4 regions of the Devosia sp. Leaf64 genome follow, and region 2 is predicted to be linked to each of the others. Evidence: predicted binding sites of a transcription regulator. Region 2 holds the regulator's gene; each other region holds the start of a gene.
The links. The regulator LexA, encoded in region 2, represses DNA repair genes until DNA is damaged. The targets are predictions, from matches to a motif close to TGTTCNNNNTGTGTTCNG.
Positions count from the first base shown of each region.

Region 1: the regulator LexA is predicted to act here: its motif matches at 2,270-2,287, upstream of ASE94_RS02560 (PA0069 family radical SAM protein).
Region 3: the regulator LexA is predicted to act here: its motif matches at 2,553-2,570, upstream of parE (DNA topoisomerase IV subunit B).
Region 4: the regulator LexA is predicted to act here: its motif matches at 2,637-2,654, upstream of rmuC (DNA recombination protein RmuC).

Region 1 covers NZ_LMLO01000004.1:125,439-130,007, reverse strand. The annotation lists gene ASE94_RS02570 (hypothetical protein) at 1-143, shown strand, start outside; gene ASE94_RS02565 (HAD-IA family hydrolase) at 223-915, shown strand; gene ASE94_RS02560 (PA0069 family radical SAM protein) at 1,033-2,181, opposite strand; gene ASE94_RS02555 (MDR family MFS transporter) at 2,533-4,014, shown strand; gene ASE94_RS02550 (glutathione S-transferase family protein) at 4,058-4,569, opposite strand, start outside.
Region 2 covers NZ_LMLO01000018.1:229,827-234,395, forward strand. The annotation lists gene ASE94_RS10280 (GNAT family N-acetyltransferase) at 1-403, shown strand, start outside; gene ASE94_RS10285 (hypothetical protein) at 463-1,590, shown strand; gene ASE94_RS10290 (HIT family protein) at 1,600-2,019, shown strand; gene lexA (transcriptional repressor LexA) at 2,163-2,876, shown strand; gene ASE94_RS10300 (nuclear transport factor 2 family protein) at 2,876-3,256, shown strand; gene ASE94_RS10305 (IlvD/Edd family dehydratase) at 3,928-4,569, opposite strand, start outside.
Region 3 covers NZ_LMLO01000021.1:796,714-801,282, reverse strand. The annotation lists gene ASE94_RS16875 (ABC-F family ATP-binding cassette domain-containing protein) at 48-1,562, opposite strand; gene ASE94_RS16870 (hypothetical protein) at 2,175-2,483, opposite strand; gene parE (DNA topoisomerase IV subunit B) at 2,690-4,569, shown strand, end outside.
Region 4 covers NZ_LMLO01000006.1:169,550-174,118, reverse strand. The annotation lists gene ASE94_RS04630 (hypothetical protein) at 1-153, shown strand, start outside; gene truA (tRNA pseudouridine(38-40) synthase TruA) at 150-890, opposite strand; gene fmt (methionyl-tRNA formyltransferase) at 1,056-1,979, opposite strand; gene def (peptide deformylase) at 2,029-2,544, opposite strand; gene rmuC (DNA recombination protein RmuC) at 2,678-4,102, shown strand; gene ASE94_RS04605 (DUF2945 domain-containing protein) at 4,247-4,465, opposite strand.

The sequences.
Region 1 (4,569 bases), on a different contig from region 2:
AGATGAAAGAGCGTACATCGCTCAAGCTCGTCGTGCCGATTGTCGGCGAGGGTAAGCCGGCTGAAATCTGGCTGTCGCTACAGGGCGTCATGGCCTCGCTCGATTTCATGGCGACCAATGCGCGCAAGATCGCGCAATACTGAGACACCCCCTAAGCCAACAGAGCTGTTGACGAATGCGCTGCGTTCGTGTGGTTTCGCGCCGCTTATTTAGGGACGAACCATGACACTCAAGCCTGGCGCTGGCCTGCTTTTCGATATCGATGGCACTCTCGTGGAAAGCGATCCGCTGCATCTCGAGGCTTTCAACCGAGCCTTTGCGCCCTATGGTCATCATTTCGATCGGGAGCGCTTTGGGCGGGAATTGCAGGGGCTCGCCAATGAGGCGATCGGCGCGCGCTTTTTGCCGGGCGAGACCAAAGAGCGGCAGTGGGACATCATGATGAGCAAGGAAGCGCTGTTCCGCGAACTCGCTTCTGAAGGGATCGAACCGGTGCATGGCCTGTTCGAATTGCTCGACTGGGCGGATTCGATCGGTTTGCCGGCAGTGGCGGTGACCAATGCACCGCGGGATAATGCTGAGCAGTTGTTGAATTCGATCGGCGCGCGGCACCGGTTCAAGGGCCTGGTGATCGCGGACGAGCTGGAACACGGCAAGCCGCATCCTCTGCCTTATCTTGAGGGTCTGCGGATCTTGGGGGCGGATGCGGCGAATTGCGTGGCGTTTGAGGATTCGCGCACAGGGCTGAAATCGGCCACGTCGGCAGGGATTGCGACGATCGGTATGGCGACGGGGCTTGAGCCGGCGCAATTGGTCGAGGCCGGGGCGACGCTGGCGGCGCGGGATTATCGGGATGCGGCGTTGCTGGAGTTTATCGCTGAGCGTGTCGCGGCGAGTGAGGCTTTAAGCCTTTGACGACGTCATTGCCCGGCTTGTCCGGGCAATCCACTTTGCCTCGATATGGACCACCCGGACAAGCCGGGTGGTGACGGCCACCACTATTCCGGCCGTCCCAAAACAAAGGTGAAAAACCTAAAACAAGCTCATCTGTTTGCTTTCGAGCTGGGGCTGGATGAAGAGGTCGGTGCGGAGGCTCGGGAGTTTGGCGTCGAGTTCGTAGCGTTCGCGGGCTTTTTCGAAGCGTTGGCGGAGGAGGGTGGCGTAGGGGCCTTCGCCGGTCATGCGCGTGCCGAAGCGGGAGTCATAGTCCTTCCCGCCGCGGGTGTCGCGGACGAGCGAGAGAACATGGCGGACCCGATCGGGGAAGTGGCGAAGGAGCCATTCGCGAAACACGTCGCGGACTTCGCCGGGCAGGCGGAGGAGGATCATTGAGGCGCTGAGCGCGCCCTGGGCTTTGCCGGCATCGAGAATGCGTTCGAGTTCCATGTCGTTGATCGCCGGGATCATCGGTGAGGCAAAGATCGCGGTGGGCACGCCGGCTTCGCTGAGGAGCCGGATGGCTTCGAGGCGACGGGCAGGCGAGGACGCGCGCGGCTCCATCTTGCGGCTGAGTTTGTGATCCATCGATGTCACCGAAATCGCGACTTTCACGAGACCCAGTTTGGCCAATTCGGTCAGGAGATCGAGATCGCGCAGGATCAGCGCCGACTTGGTGGTGATCATCACCGGATGGCGCGTTTCGAGCATGACCTCGAGGATGGAGCGAGTCAGCTTATGCTTGCGTTCAGCCGGCTGATAGGGATCGGTATTGGTGCCCATGGCGATGGGTTTGGGCCGATAGGACTTGGCCGACAGTTCGGCGCGCAAGGCTTCGACAGCATTGGTCTTGACGTAGATCTCGCGCTCGAAATCGACGCCCGCCGAATGGCCGAGATAGGCGTGAGTGGGGCGGGCATAGCAATAGGAACAGCCGTGCTCGCAGCCGCGATAGGCGTTGATCGAGCGCTCGAAACCGATATCGGGGCTGTCATTGCTGGTGATGATGGATTTGGCGCGCTCGGCATGTTCGACCGTTTCAAAGGTCGGCAGAGTTTCGACCGAACCCCAGCCATCGTCGAAATTCTCGCGCGCATGGATTTCGAAGCGCCCGGACCGGTTGGTCTGGGCGCCACGACCGCGGATGCGATCGGAATTGAGCAGCTCGCGCCGGGCGAGGTCCGCATCGCGGCTCTGGCTCAAGCGTTCAAGGGCTTCGAAAGACGGGGCCTGATAGAGGGCCATGAGAAATCTCCCTAATCCCAGCACGCTTCGGAATCGAACCGGGAACAGCACCGAATCTAGCAATCGGAATGGAACGCAACAAGAACAAAGTTCTACTTATGTTCTCACTTTTTGTTTCGCATTGCAGCGTTGCGACGCTCGGACTGGACGCTTTGAAGCGGAGATCCTATCAAGGGCAACTGTTTAAGGGGTGGCGCATCGGGACCAGACGATCGGGCCTGAATATGCTTCCAATCGGCCAGCAATTTGTGGCTGCTGACATCCCCTGTCGCGGAAAAAAAAAGAGCGATGTCGAACCGTAAAGACGCGGAGCGTCGTACGGATGTCGCGCGCTTGAGAGAGGGTTTGGAAATGACAACTGATACTGTTGGCTTCGATGGCTTGCCGCAAAGCGCACCGCACCATCCGGACAATGCCGCGCGCAATCGGCTGGTGATCGCGCTTTTGCTGGTGTCGACCTTCGTGGTGTTTCTCAACGAAACCATCATGAGCGTCGCCATTCCGCACCTGATGACCGATCTCGATATCAGCGCCAGCACCGCGCAGTGGCTGACGACGGCATTCCTGCTGACCATGGCTGTGGTGATCCCGATCACGGGCTTTCTGCTGCAGCGGCTCAATACGCGGCCGATCTATATGATCGCCATGACGGTCTTTGCCGTGGGTACGGCGATCTGCGCCGTATCGCCGGGGATCGAATTGCTGATCGTCGGGCGTGTGGTGCAGGCCATTGGTACGGCCATCATGATGCCGCTGCTGATGACCACCGTCATGACGCTGGTGCCTGCCGAAAGTCGCGGCAAGATCATGGGCAATATCTCGATCGTCATGTCGGTGGCGCCGGCCATCGGCCCGACCATCGGCGGGTTTATCCTTGCCCATTTCGACTGGCGCTTCATGTTCTATTTCACCCTGCCCATCGCGATCCTAGCGCTCGTGATCGGGGCGAGCCGTATCCGCAATGTGTCGACGCCGCGCTTCGCGCCGCTCGATATCCTGTCGGTAATCCTCTCGGCCTTTGCCTTTGGCGGCATCGTCTATGGGCTCTCGAGCCTCGGGGAAGGCGCAGAGCATGGCTCGGCGGTCCCGGCCTGGGTTCCGATCGTCGTGGGTGTGGTTTCGATGGCGCTGTTTGTGCAGCGTCAGTTCGGCCTGCAGAATGACGACAAGGCGCTGCTCGATCTGCGGACCCTCCAGCACCGGAATTATACGCTGGCGCTGATCACCATGGCGATCGCGATGGTGGCGCTGCTTGGTAGCTCGATCCTCTTGCCGATCTATACCCAGAAGGTGCTTGGCCTCGATACGCTGCAGACGGGCATGATCCTGCTGCCGGGCGGCCTGCTCATGGGTGTGCTTGGGCCTGTCGTCGGCCGGCTTTATGACCGGGTGGGGCCGCGGCCGCTTCTGGTGCCCGGCGTAATCGCCGTGTCGGCGGTGATGTGGGCGCTGACCATGGTCAGCCAATATACCCCGATCTGGGGCGTGATCGCCGGCCATATCGTCCTCAGCATTGGTCTGGCTTTCACCTTCACCCCACTCTTCACCTCGTCGATGAGCTCGGTGCCGCCAAAATTCTATTCGCATGCGAGCGCTATTCTGGGCTCGGTACAGCAGGTGGCGGGTGCCGCGGGTATCGCGCTTTTCGTGGCGGTGATGAGCCTGCAGACCGCTTCGGGTGCTGCCGCCGGGCTTGGTGAAGTCGATGCACTGGCCGCCGGTATTCGTGCGGGCTTCCTCTGCGGTGCAGTGGTTTCGGTGCTGATGATCGTTGCGGCCTTCTTCGTGAAGAAGCCGGAAGGCGGTCACGGCGGCCCGGCAATGGGCCACTAGAAACACGAAGGGCCGGGTTCAACCCCGGCCCTTTTTCTTTGCCCTATTTGGCGGCTGGCTCGTAAAGCCCAGGAATGGCGGGACCGCGTGGGACGATGCCATTGGGGTTGAGCGTCTTGATCGAATAATAGCCGCGCTTGATGTGGTCGATATCGACCGTGGCGCGCACGCCCGGCACGTCGAGCACGCGCAGCATATAGGCCTGCAGGTTCGGATAATCGGCGATGCGCTTGAGATTGGTCTTGAAGAGGCCGTGATACGCGGCATCGAACCGAACAAGCGTCACGAAGGCGCGGATGTCGGTTTCGGTCAGCGCTTCGCCGAAGAGGAATGACTTGCCCTCGAGCTTGTCTTCAAGCGTGTCGAGCGCTTCAAAGACATCGGCATAGGCTTCGTCATAGGCTTGCTGGGTGGTGGCAAAGCCGGCGCGATAGACGCCATTGTTGAGGCGCGGATAGATATAGTCGTTGAGGGCGTCGATCTCGGCGCGGAAGGTTTCCGGGTAGAGATCGTATTGGTTGGACGCCAAGGCGCCGAAGCCAGAATTGAGCATGC
Region 2 (4,569 bases):
CGGCCGGTATATGGCCGAGCGGATCGTGCTGATCTTTGCCTATGATGGCGACGAGCCCATTGCCGGGGCCATCAATTTCATCGGCAAGGATCGCCTCTATGGGCGCAATTGGGGTTCGACCCGCGAAGTCGCCTTTCTCCATTTCGAGATCTGCTACTATCAGGCTATCGACTTTGCCATCGCCCACAAGCTTGCGGTCGTCGAGGCCGGCGCACAGGGCGAACACAAGCTGGCGCGCGGCTATACCCCCGTCACCACTCACTCCGTCCACTGGATCGCTCACGCGGGTTTACGCGACGCGGTAGCGGATTATCTCGAGGCGGAACGTCCCGCCGTTGAGCGGGAACAAGAGGCGCTTGAAGGGTTTACGCCATACCGGCGCGGCGATCGGCAGGAGCGTTAGCCCCAGCCGATCGATTGTGCTAGACAGCGCGCATCAAGTGATCAGGAGACCCGGGACTAATGGATTTGTGGGATGTCGTCGCCTTCATTATCGAAGCTCTTCTTGTCTTCGTAGTGGCAACGACCCTGTTCGACACCCTGCACTGGCTGCTGCACCGCTGGGAAAATTCCAAGATCCCGCTGCTGCGCACCTTCTCGTCCTGGCACTGGGTCCACCATAAATTCCTCGGTCTCGATATGCAGGTCAATCCGGCCTATGCCCGCCAGAATATCTGGTTTCACGTCCTGCCCGAATATTTGACCTCGATGGCCGCAATCGCGCTGTTCCTCCTCGCGCTGCCTTGGCAGCCCGTGGCCGTCGTTGCCGTCATCCGCACCGTCATGTTCGCGCTGACCCTCCGCGAGGAAGGGCTCGACTACAATCACATGTCGATGGACCGCGTGGGCGGCAAGCAAGGCCTCTTGTGGGTCAACAACAATTACCACGCCATGCACCACGTCTATCCGCACAATTTCTTCTCCTCCTTTGCCAATACCTTTGATCTCCTGGTCGGCACCACCTGCCAGATTGCTGGCCGGCGCTTCCTCATCACCGGCGCAAGCGGCGCCTTCGGCTCGGCCATGGTCAAAGCACTCGAAAAGCGGGGCGGCATTGTCGAAACGGCAAAGTCCGGCGTCGATTTCACCGCCGGAAATTACGCCGCGATGGACGAAAAGCTCGCGCGCGCCGACGTTCTGATCCTTTCGCACGGCGCCAAAACGGACGATTGCTGGAACGCCAATTACGTCACGTTTCGCGACCTGATCGAGCGCTTCACCCTCATGGGCAAGGATAGGCTCCTCGCGCCGGAGGTCTGGGCGCTCGGCTCCGAGGTCGAATTTCACGGCGATATGGGCATGGATGAATTGCGCGATTATTCCAGTTCGAAGCGCGCCTTCGCTGCCCGCGCCCGCCACTATTATCGCTCCGACGACCTCATCTATCGCCACATTGTCCCCTCCTCCTTCACCTCCGCCATGGGCAAGGGCGCGATGTCGGCGGAAACGGCGGTCGGCATCGCTCTCTTCTTCATCACCCGCGGCTTCAAATATGTACCGGTGACCCTTACCGGCCTTGCCGTCCTCAATTTCTTCCGCTTCCGATATGCCAACAATGCCGGCGACGAAGCGCTCGCCGCTGCCGAATAATCCGAGGCTTTGATGACCTACGACCCAACCAATATCTTCGCCAAAATCCTCAAGGGCGAACTGCCTTGCCACAAGGTCTACGAGGACGACACGGCCCTCGTCATGCTCGACATTTTTCCGCAGTCCAAGGGTCACACCCTCGTAATTCCCAAGGCCCCATCGCGTAACCTTCTCGATGCCGATCCCGCGGCCCTTTCGGCGGTGATGCCGCTCGTCCAACGCGTCGCCAAGGCCCTGCAGACTGTAACGAAAGCCGACGGCATCCGCCTCGCCCAGTTCAACGAGGCCCCGGCTGGCCAGACCGTCTTTCATCTCCATTTCCATCTGATCCCTGCCTACGAGGGCACCGCCTTCGGCGCCCATGCCAGCGGCCGTGCTGACGACGCCGAACTCGCCCAACTGGCGAAAGACCTCGCCGCCGTGCTCTAGTCTTGCCGCTGACGCGACGTCTTCCGGCGAAAGCGAGAATCTCTACTGCGCCTCTATTTGGCAAAGATGGGAGACTCTTGCGGAACATAGACGGAACACATATAGTCGTTCCGTATCCGTTCCGATTCTAGGGCTCACCGGCGATGCTGACGCGCAAACAACACGAATTGCTGATGTTCATCCACGAACGGATGAAGGAAAGCGGCATTCCCCCATCCTTCGACGAAATGAAGGATGCGCTGGATTTAGCGTCGAAGTCAGGCATCCATCGGTTAATCACTGCGCTCGAAGAGCGTGGCTTCATCCGCCGCCTGCCCAACCGGGCGAGAGCCCTCGAGGTCGTCAAGCTGCCGGATTCCATGAACCCATCCCTCGGCGGGCGCAAAGCCAAGTTTGAGCCGTCGGTTATCGAAGGCAGCCTCGGAAAAGTCAGCGCGCCACAGCCACGCGGCATCGCCGCGGAGGATTATGCCCGACCGATCTCGATCCCGGTTATGGGGCGCATCGCTGCCGGTACGCCCATCGAGGCGATCCAGACTCATTCCCACACCATTCAGGTCCCGCCTGAAATGCTTGGCGCGGGCGAACACTATGCGTTGGAAGTCCGCGGCGACTCCATGATCGACGCCGGCATTTTCGATGGCGACACGGTCGTTATCAAAAAGCAGGATCAGGCCAGCACCGGCGAAATCATCGTCGCGCTGGTCGATGACGAAGAGGCCACCCTCAAACGCCTCCGGCGCAAGGGCAACACTATCGCACTCGAAGCTGCCAACCCGGCCTACGAGACCCGCATCTTCCCGCCGGATCGCGTAAAAGTTCAAGGCCGCCTCGTCGGCCTCCTCCGCAAATACTAATGCCCGGCGCCGCCACACCCAAAACGGTGATGGCGGCTTATGCCGACCTGATCAACCATCACGACTTTTCATTGCTGGTCCCGCTGATCGATCCCGATGCAGTCTTCTGGTTCAGTTCCGGCAGTTTCACCGGCATCGATGCCATTCGCAGTGCCTTCGAACGAACATGGCAGCGTCTTGAGAACGAGACGTACTGGCTTGAAGACCTCACCTGGATCGCGGACGGCGACACGGCAGCGAGCTGCACCTATCGGTTCTGTTGGCGCGCTGTGGTCGATGGCAAAGACGCCGAAGGATCAGGACGAGGCACCACGGTGCTCGCCAAGCGCGGTGATGCTTGGCGCATCATCCACGAACATCTAAGCTCTTATCCGGATTGAGCGTGACATTCTTTAGTCGCGATCGCGTTTCTACGCCGAGTGCGATTAGCCTGCAGCAGCGGATTTCATATCTCAGCGGTGAAAAGGGCTGTCACTTAGGCAAACTCGATGCGTCCCTCCTCCTACTAATGGCTTCGATCCGGCCGCAGGCAAAATTGCGCCAGTGGCGCAACTTCAGGAGAGAGGGCCATGAGGGCTATGCCCGAATGGCAAACTAGGTGGGGTAAACCCCAAAACCCCAAAATACTTATCCATCTTCTCCCCGCTCCCCAAAACCTCGCCCATACTCTCCCCATTCCGCCAGTCACACGGCTCCCACGCAGGGTCGGGCGGAATGGCCGGTGGATGGGGGCGCCTATCCGGGCGGGGAGTTGAAATACGGCAGCCGCGACCGAAATAACGTTCGCGCCTGATCCCGGACCTGCTGCAAACTCCGGATCCTGTGACGGGCGGCCTTTGGCTCCCAATGTCTAAACAGGTAGAGCCAATGGCCGCCCGTCACCGTGAAAAACCGTCAGCCAAAAAAAAGGCCGGGCGGCACTCTGTGCTGCCCGGCCTGTAACGTTTGTCCTCTCCGCTATCGTCATTGCCCGGCTTGTCCGGGCAATCCATCCGTCTCGAAGATGGACCACCCGGACAAGCCGGGTGGTGACGACCGAAGGATCAAGTGATCAATGATTATCCCTTGGCAGGCCTTCTGTCTGCGCAATCCGCTGGTACTTTTCAGCCGGTTTCAGGATCGCGCCTTCGCCGAGCTGGCCGACGATACCGCGCTGGATTTCCTGCCACGGCGTCTGGTGCTTGGGATACTTGTAGCCGCCTTCAGCCTCGAGCGCCGCGCGACGGGTCGCGATTTCTTCGGCCGAGATCAGGATATCGGCTTCGCCCTTGTTCAGATCGATGCGGACGCGGTCACCAGTCTTGAGGATCGCAAGGTTACCGCCTGCAGCTGCTTCCGGAGACGCATTGAGGATAGAAGGCGAACCCGACGTGCCGGACTGACGGCCGTCACCGATACAAGCGAGCGAATGAATGCCCTTCTTGATGAGGTAGGCTGGCGGCCGCATGTTGACCACTTCAGCCGCACCCGGATAGCCGATCGGACCAGCGCCACGCATGAAGAGCAGCGTGTTTTCATCGATATCGAGCGACGGATCGTCGATCCGGTGGTGATAATCCTCAGGACCATCGAACACCACGGCCTTGCCTTCGAACATGCCAGGATGCTCGGGATTGGCGAGGTAGCGTTCACGGAATTCGGACGAGATCACGCTGGTCTTCATGATCGCGCTGTCAAAGAGATTGCCGCGCAG
Region 3 (4,569 bases), on a different contig from region 2:
AGAACGGCCCGCCGCAAAGCCGGGCACCCTTCGTTTTGTCCTACTGTCTAGCCCGAAGCCATTTCGGCGAAGAAGTCTTCTGGGCCTTCGACTTCTTTGAGACGCTTGCCTACGATCTGGACGAAGCGGGTGCCGACGCCGCGGATAAAGGCGCGGTCGTGGGAGACCAGCAGACAGGTGGCACCATGCTCGGCGATGTCTGCCTCGAGCTGTTCTTGCCCCGGAATGTCGAGATGGTTGGTCGGCTCGTCCAGCAGATAGAAGTTTGGCTGCTGCAGGCGCAACGCCAATAGGGCGAGACGCGACCGCTGTCCAAGTGAAAGTGTGCGAATGGGCTTGCTTTGCCGCTCCGGCTCAAAGCCTGCGCCGGCGAGGAGGCTGATGCTGCGCCGGTCACCTTCATTGTAGCGCGAGAGGATAAAATCGAGCGGCGTCATATTGAGGGGCAGCCAATCGAGGGCCTGATCAAGATAGCCAGGGACGATCTGCGGACTGAGCCTCGTACCGTCGACGGATGTGTTCTGGAGGGCGGCAGCGACACGGTTGACCAACTGCGACTTGCCGGCGCCGTTGCGGCCCAAAAGGACGACGCGATCCCCCTGGAAGATATGCAGCTTATCGATGGAGAATAACGGCCGACCGTCTGGCGTCTCTATCGCCATGTTTTCAAAAGCCAGCATGACACGGGCCTCTGCACCGCTATTGCCCAGCATAACCTTGCCAGTCTTCTCGCGGTGAACCGAAACGGCCTGGGTCTCGATCTTTTCCGCACGCTCGCGAAGCTGCTTGGATTTGACCGTCAGCAGATCGCTGCCGGAGTTGATGCCGATATTGGTGAGCTTGGCCGCCTGCTTGCGCAGTTGCGCAACTTCCTTAAGATCGCGTTGGCGCTGGTGCTCGGCAGATTGGTCCGCCTCATCAAGGGCAAGGCGCGCATGACTATACGGCAGCGGAAAGAAGTGAGACTGCTCCGGACGAAGGAAAAGCGTTCGATTGGTCGCTGCGTCGAGAAACTGCCGGTCGTGGCTCGCCATGATGACAATCGTCTGGCGCGGCAAGGCCGCAAGCCAGGTTTCGAGCGCAGCGATGCGGCCGAGATCGAGATGGTTGGTGGGTTCGTCGAGAAGCAAGAGGTCCGGCTCGGTGACCCAGCCCCGCGCGATCAGCCCCAGACGCTGCCAGCCTCCGCTGAATTCGCGTAACGGCTTGCTGACCAGATCGAGTGGAAAGCCAAGGGAATCAAGGGCGACATCGGCGCGCCAGCCTTCGGATTCACGATCTGCCGGTGGCAGCGCAGCCTCGACGAAATCGCGCAGCGGCGTGTCGAGCGCGGCCTCGGGAACGTCTTGCGCCACATAGCCGATGGTGAGGCCACGGGAGCGGGAAAGTTCGCCCTCACTGAGTTCGGCCTGACCGATGATGGCTTTGAGGAGTGTGGATTTGCCGCGCCCATTGGCGGCGACGAGACCAACCCGATCGCCATCGCTGAGCGACAAGGTCAGATCGGAAAAGAGGACTTGGTTCGAGCGGAGACTGGCATTGCGGAGGCTGAGATTTGCCATTGGAGAGGTCTTTCTGGGGAGCGCAGCGACAAGGCGCGCGCGAATTCCATCGATAAGGCATCCCGACCGAAGTCAGCATGCCGTGACGGGCAAACCAGAAGGATCAATGACTTTTAGAGAGCGTCCGAACCGTGCTGGTCAGCCCTGCAGCTTGAGCCACAGGGCATGAACGGGGCCACGCTGGCGATGATGATAAAAAGCAGTCATGCATCCCTCCCCGGTTCGATTGGACAGATAAAGACCTAATCCAAGGTCCTCACAAAGGCAAGGCATCAGGTCAGATAGAAAACCAGGCTCGCGAGAAGCATGGCGCCAAAGCGCGGGACGCGAAACTGTGCCAACCGGTACGCAATACTGAAGGATCCGGCTCTCGGCAAAACGCCAGCAGAAGAACCGAAATGGGGCGCTGGATACGCAGTACTGGTCCCATTTCGGGTTCGCATACGGCAACTCCTTACAAAAAACCGTATGCGCCCAGAGTTAGCAGGGCGCGCTTAAGAAAGTGCTTTCAAGATGCAAACGAGGGGTAAACTCAGACACTAAACTTGGCCCGAATTTGAACGCATCGCAGGAGAAAGCCCGGAAGTCCGGGCTTTTTCACATGACGAACAATCAGCGAAGTTGCTGGATATCCCTGATCCGATCGCGGCAATAATCGAACTTGATCAGATAGGTTACGCCATCGCGGCTTGCTTTGACCTGAACAACGCCGCTGTCGGGGACGTTGAGGTAGATCCTCGAATATCCACGGGCGGCGATGGCTTCGCGGATCTGGCGGTCGGTATAGCACAAGGCCATCCGCGGCTTGAAATCCTCGGCCTGATCGCCGAAATGAATCCCGAAGCCAAAGCTCTGCGCCGAGACGGGGGCAGCAAGCAATACGCCCATGAGAGCTGCAGAAAGTATCAAGCGCTTGGCCATGACAGTCACTCCTCATCTCGTGCGGGATCGCATTATGCCAGAACGATGATGAACCCGAGAGAAGTTCCGTGTTCATTTTTCGTTCATGTTGACGTATACACTGAACGCCCTTGGCTGTGGAATTAAACGCGCGCGCCAGACCCGCACGAATCCTTGGGTTAAGATAGATTTTCGACGCCCGATTCGGGCTCAGCGATGGAATGTGCATGTCAGAGCCTATCGATCTCTTTGGCGGTTCCGCAGCCCCTCAGAACACCGTCCCGACCCCTGCTCCGAGCAAAGCGAGCACGCCCAAGGCGTCGCCTGTGGGTGGGGACAGTTATGGCGCGTCCGATATCGAGGTGCTCGAAGGGTTGGAGCCGGTGCGGCGCCGTCCTGGCATGTATATCGGCGGCACCGATGCTAACGCCTATCATCACCTCTTCGCCGAGGTGATAGACAACTCGATGGACGAGGCCATTGCGGGCCACGCGACGCGGATTGAGGTGCATCTCGGGGCCGACGGGTATTTGACCGTTGGCGACAATGGGCGCGGCATTCCGGTCGAGAAGCATCCGAAATTTCCGGGGCGCTCGACGCTCGAGATCGTCCACACGATTTTGCACGCTGGCGGCAAGTTCGACTCGAAGGCCTATGAAACTTCGGGCGGATTGCACGGCGTTGGCGTTTCGGTGGTCAATGCGCTTTCCGACGACATGATCGTCGAGGTGGCTCGTGACCAGCAGCTTCATCGCATCATCTTTTCGCGCGGCAAGGTCGTCGAAGACGTCGTCAATGTCGGCCGGGTACAAAACCGTCGCGGTACGGTGACGCGTTTCCATCCTGATCCCGAGATCTTTGGAGCTGCAGCGCATTTCTCGCCGGGCCGGATTTTCAGGATGACCCGAGCCAAGGCTTATCTCTTCGGTGGCGTCGAACTACGCTGGAGTTGTGACGAGAGCCTTGCCAGCGACGAGGTTCCGGCGAAAGCGGTGTTCCACTATCCCGACGGCTTGAAGGATTTCATGACCGCGCGGATCGAGGGCGAAACGCGCATCGTCGACGATATTTTTGCAGGCAAGACCGGTCGCCCCGGTAGCCATGGATCGGTGGAATGGGCCATTGCCTGGACCATCGAGGATGGCAGCACCTCGTCTTATTGCAACACGGTACCGACACCTGATGGCGGCACGCACGAGGCTGGGCTGCGGCTCGTTCTGCTGCGAGGGCTCAAGAACTATGCGGAGCTGACCAAAAACAAGGCGGCAGCGGCTTTGACGGCAGAAGACGTGCTCGGGCATTGCAATGCCATGCTGTCAGTCTTCGTGCGCGAGCCCGAATTCGTTGGGCAGACCAAGGACAAGCTGGCGTCGCAGGAAGCCACGCGCATCGTTGAAAACGCGCTGCGCGATGCATTCGACCACTGGCTGGGATCATCGCCACAACAGGCGGGCAAGCTTCTCGATTGGGCTATCGAGCGGGCTGAAGAGCGTCTGCGCCGGCGCAAGGAAAAAGAGATCGACCGGGCGAGTGCGACGCGCAAGCTTCGGCTTCCCGGCAAGCTTGCCGACTGTACGCAGAACGCGGCGCAAGGCGCGGAACTCTTCATCGTCGAAGGCGACTCCGCTGGTGGCTCGGCCAAGCAAGCGCGCAGCCGCGCCAATCAGGCTGTGTTGCCGCTCCGCGGCAAGATTCTCAACGTGGCAGGCGCGAGCCGGGAAAAGATGGCCGCGAGCCAACTGATCTCGGACCTGATCCAGGCGCTCGGCTGCGGTACGCGGGATCGCTACACCGAGGATGATCTACGTTATGATAAGATCATCATCATGACCGATGCTGACGTCGATGGCGCCCATATCGCTTCGCTGCTCATCACTTTCTTCTTCCAAGAAATGCCGCGGCTGATTGAGAATGGACACCTCTATCTCGCCCTGCCCCCGCTCTATCGCATCAGCCAGGGCGGCAAGACGCTTTATGCGCGCGACGACGCGCATCGGGCTGAGTTGATGGCAACGGAGTTTACCGGCAAGAGCAAGGTCGAAACGACCCGCTTCAAGGGCCTAGGCGAGATGCCGTTTGCTCATCTTCGCGAGACGACTATGTCACC
Region 4 (4,569 bases), on a different contig from region 2:
GTCATAGCGATCCTCACTTTCGTCAATATCGGCCGGTTCATCGTGACGTTGGCGCCTCTGCAGATCGGGCTTTTGTTCCTGTCGCAGGCTGTCGGCGTGTTCCTGGCGCTGGGTCTTGTGACTCTGATCTTGCCTGCGCCGCCTATGCCCTAGGAGTAATCGACCCTGAAGAAATAGAGCCCGGCCGATGGCGCCATGGCGCCGCAGCGGCTGCGGTCGGCGGCGTCGAGCGCAGCGCGGAAATCATCGGGGCTCCACTTCCCTTCACCCACGAGCTTGAGCGAACCGACCATCGAGCGCACTTGATGGTGGAGGAAGCTGCGCGCGCTGGCAGTGACGATCACATGGTCGAGCTCGCGGCGCACGGCGAAATGATCCAGCGTGCGGATGGGCGAATTGGCCTGGCACTCGGACGAGCGAAACGTCGTGAAATCATGTCGGCCGAGGATTTTTTGGGCGGCGACGTGCATGGCATCCGCATCGAGCGGCATGGGCACGTGCCAAACCCGATGGCGCTCAAGCGCGGCGGGGGCGCGGCGATTGAGGATGCGATATTCGTAGTGCCGCGCGAGGGCCGAGAAGCGGGCCTCGAAGGTGTCGGGCGCAAGTTCGCAGGCAATGACTGCCGCGGGATGCGGGCGCAGGTGATAGTTGAGGGCCTCTCGCACGCGAAACGGGTCGCGGTCGGTCGAGAGGTCAAAGCTCACGACCTGGCCGAGGGCGTGCACGCCGGCATCGGTGCGGCCGGATGCCTGGGTGACGATGGTTTCGCCCGAGAAGCGAAAAATGGCTTCTTCGAGGGCTTGCTGAACGCTCATCCGATCGGCTTGCCGCTGCCAGCCGCAGAAGGGGGTTCCGTCGTATTCGAGGGTGAGTTTATAGCGGGGCATCGTCGTCCCGCATAAACATCGTGGCTCTCGCCCCCCTCCCCATCCCTCCCCGCGAGGGGGAGGGTGTTGGAGCTGTGGGTTGGCCGCTATGCAGCCTCAATCTCACGGCGGCACCTCCCCCTTGACGGGGGAGGTTGGGAGGGGGTGCCGGAAGGCACGAAGTCGTCAAACCACCCGCTCCGGCAATACCCCGGCCCCGCGCAAAAACGTCGCTGCGTCCATGGCACCCTTGCCTTCGCGCTGCACCTGGGTGAGGCGGACGGCGCCGGTGCCGCAGGCTATGGTGAGGTCCGGGCCGATCAGACTGCCGGGCGCAGCGCTGCCGGAAGCGAGCGTCGAGCGCAGGGCTTTGACGCGCGTCGGCTTGCCCGCCAGTTCCAGTTCGAACCACGCGCCCGGGAAGGGCGAGAGGCCGCGGATGGTGTTGTGAACTTCCTCGGCGGATTTGGAAAAATCGAGTTTGGCCTCGGCCTTTTCGATCTTTGCCGCATAAGTGACGCCCGTTTCGGGCTGGGGCGTGAAATCAAGGCTCCCGCGTTCCAGCGCCGCCAGGGCACGGCCCATGAGATCGGCGCCGAGGCGCATCATCTGGTCGTGGAGTTCGCCCGCCGTCATATCGGGGCCGATGGGAATGATCTCGGTTGGGCCCATTGCGCCGGTATCGAGGCCTTCATCCATGTTCATGACGACGATGCCGGTCTGCTTGTCGCCGGCCATGATGGCGCGCTGCATAGGCGCGGCGCCGCGCCAGCGCGGGAGCAAGGAGCCGTGGAGGTTGAGGCAGCCCTCAACCGGCGCCTCGAGAATGGGCTTGGGCAGGATCAGGCCATAGGCGACCACCACGGCGACTTCGGCGCCGAGCGAAGCGAACTGAGCCTGCTCGGCCTCATTGCGAAGGCTTTTCGGCGTGAAGACGGGAATGCCGAAATTTTCAGCCGCTTCATGCACCGGGCTTTTACGCTCGGCCTGGCCGCGGCCGGCCGGCTTTGGCGCGCGCGTATAAACGGCGAGCACTTCGTGGCCGGCGGAGACGATCTCGGTCAGCGTCGGCACGGAAAATTCGGGCGTGCCCATGAAGACGACGCGCATTGGCTTTACTCCTGGGCAATTTTCTCCGCGCCGGCGCGGAGAAAAATTCTTAGCGTGCGGCCAGCTTCGCTTGCTTGTCGAACTTCTTGATCACGCGGTCGCGCTTCAAGCGGCTGAGATAGTCGATGTAGAGCACGCCATCGAGGTGATCGAGTTCGTGCTGGATGCAGACGGCGAGCTTGCCGTCGGCGTCCTTGGTCACTTCCTTGCCATCAAGATCGGTGTATTTCACCGTCACCGTCGAAGGGCGCTCGACTTCATAATAGAGTTCGGGGATCGACAGGCACCCCTCTTCGGTCACCTGGATTTCGTCGCCAAAATTGGTGATCTCGGGATTGATCATAACGAGCGGCTCTGGCGTTTCCTTTTCGCCGGCCAGATCCATGACCACGATGCGCTTCAAGACACCGATCTGGGGCGCGGCGAGGCCGATGCCCGGCGCGTCATACATGGTGTCGAGCATGTCCTTGGCCAGCGTCTTGATCTCGTCGTCGACCTCAACGATCGGATCGGCAACGGCGCGCAGGCGCGCGTCAGGAATGATGAGAATTGGGCGGATGGCCATGGCAAAGGTCCGGCGATATCTGGATTTGCCAGTGATATGGCGTCTTGAGGCCAATCGGTCAACAGCGGAGGTCGTTTACGCCCGGCGCAGAATAGAACATTTTAAGAACGGAAGAATCGGGTAAACTGATGCCATGAGTGAATTCGACACGATTTTGTTTATGGCCGGCTCGGTGCCGGTAACCCTGGGCCTCGCGCTGGCGATTGGTTTTTTGCTGCTCGTCGGCTTGGCCTTTGTGCTGCTGGTCGGGAATGCGCGGGCCAATGCCGAGCGCGCGGAAGATGCGGCGCGGGAGGCTAGCGACAATCTCAAGGCGAGTTTTCTCGAACAGATCGCGCAGCGCGACATGCGCATCCGCGATCTCGACTTGGCGCTGGCGCGTGAACGGGAACGCGCGGCAGATTTGCTCGACAGCGAGCGTGACAAATCGAGTGGGCTGACGGCCGAGCTTGCCGCCATGCGCACCCGGCTCGACGAGCAGGCGCGGCAAAACGAAGCGAACCTCAAACGCTTTATGGATGCGCGCCAGCAGATGACCGACGAGTTCAAGGCCATTGCCGGCGATGTGCTCAAAAGCCATGGCGAGACATTTACGCGGCAAAACCGCGAGCAGGTGGATACGCTTCTCAAGCCCTTGCAGGACAAGATCACCGAGTTTCACAAAAACCTCGTCGAAGATCGCTCCGCCATGGGCGAGCGCATTCGCGCGCTAGCCGAGAGTAATCTGCAGATCACCACCGAAGCGCAGAATCTTACGCGCGCGCTGAAGGGGTCGTCGCAGACCCAGGGCGCGTGGGGGGAAATGATCCTCGCAACCATTCTGGAGCAATCTGGGCTGCGCGAAGGCGAGCAATATTTCGTCCAGCAGAGCCATAGCGGCGAGGATGGGCAGCGCGTCCGGACCGACGTTGAAATCCTGATGCCGAATGGCGACCGGCTGGTGATCGACTCGAAAGTGTCGCTGACGGCGTTCGAAGCCTTCGTAAACAGCGCCGAATTGGATCGGGACCAGCATTTGCGGGCGCATATCACCTCGGTGCGTGGGCATATCACGACGCTGGGGGACAAGAGCTATCATCGCGCCGCAAAGTCGAGCCTTGATTACGTGATGATGTTCGTGCCGATCGAATCCGCGCTCGCAACGGCCATCCAGCATGATGCCAAGCTCGTCGAATTCGGGATGGGCAAGGGTGTCATGCTGACGACACCGACGACGCTGATGACGGTGCTGCGCACCGTCCGCAATGTGTGGGACATCGAAAAGCGTCACCAGAACGCCGAGGAAATCGCCGAGCGCGCCGGCGCGCTTTACGAGAAGGTGGCCGGGTTCTTGTCGACCATGGACAAGGTCGGCACGAGCATCGAGCGCGCGAGCCAGGATTTTGCCAAGGCCAAGGATCAGCTCTCGACGGGCCGTGGCAATGTGGTGCGGCAGGTTGAGATGCTGCGCGAATTGGGCGCGAAATCGGGGAAGAGCTTGCCGGCGGGTTGGGACGGCGGGAGCGAGGAACAACCGACCTTGCGGCTCGTGGTGGATGAGCCGGGGGATCGGAATTAGAGGCTGGTGATTGGGGCTTCACCCCCTCCCAGCCTCCCCCATCAAGGGGGAGGTGGCGCACCGAGTATGAGGCACGATCTATTCAAGGCCACTAGCCAAACACCTCTCCCTTGATGGGGGAGGCTGGGAGGGGGCCCCGCGACACTACCTTCCAACCGCGCTCAATTCACTCTTGCTCTTGAGCACCTTATCGCCGTCGTCTTGCTCGATGAGGTAAGCCGGCTCGGCCTTGCTCGCTTCGCGTGTCACCTTGGTGCCTTTGATGGTCTTGGTGACGTCCTTGGTAAAGCGCTCAACGATCTTGCCCTCGGCCGTATTGGCGCCCCACTTCCAGCTGACTTTCGAACCCTTGCGAAATGCCATTTTCATCTCCGTTTTCGGAGCAATGGAAAATGGTGCGCAAATGTTCCTTGTGGCCCAAATGGGGCTGATCACGTCTCGTCGCGCCCCCCTGCCGCAATGCTGCC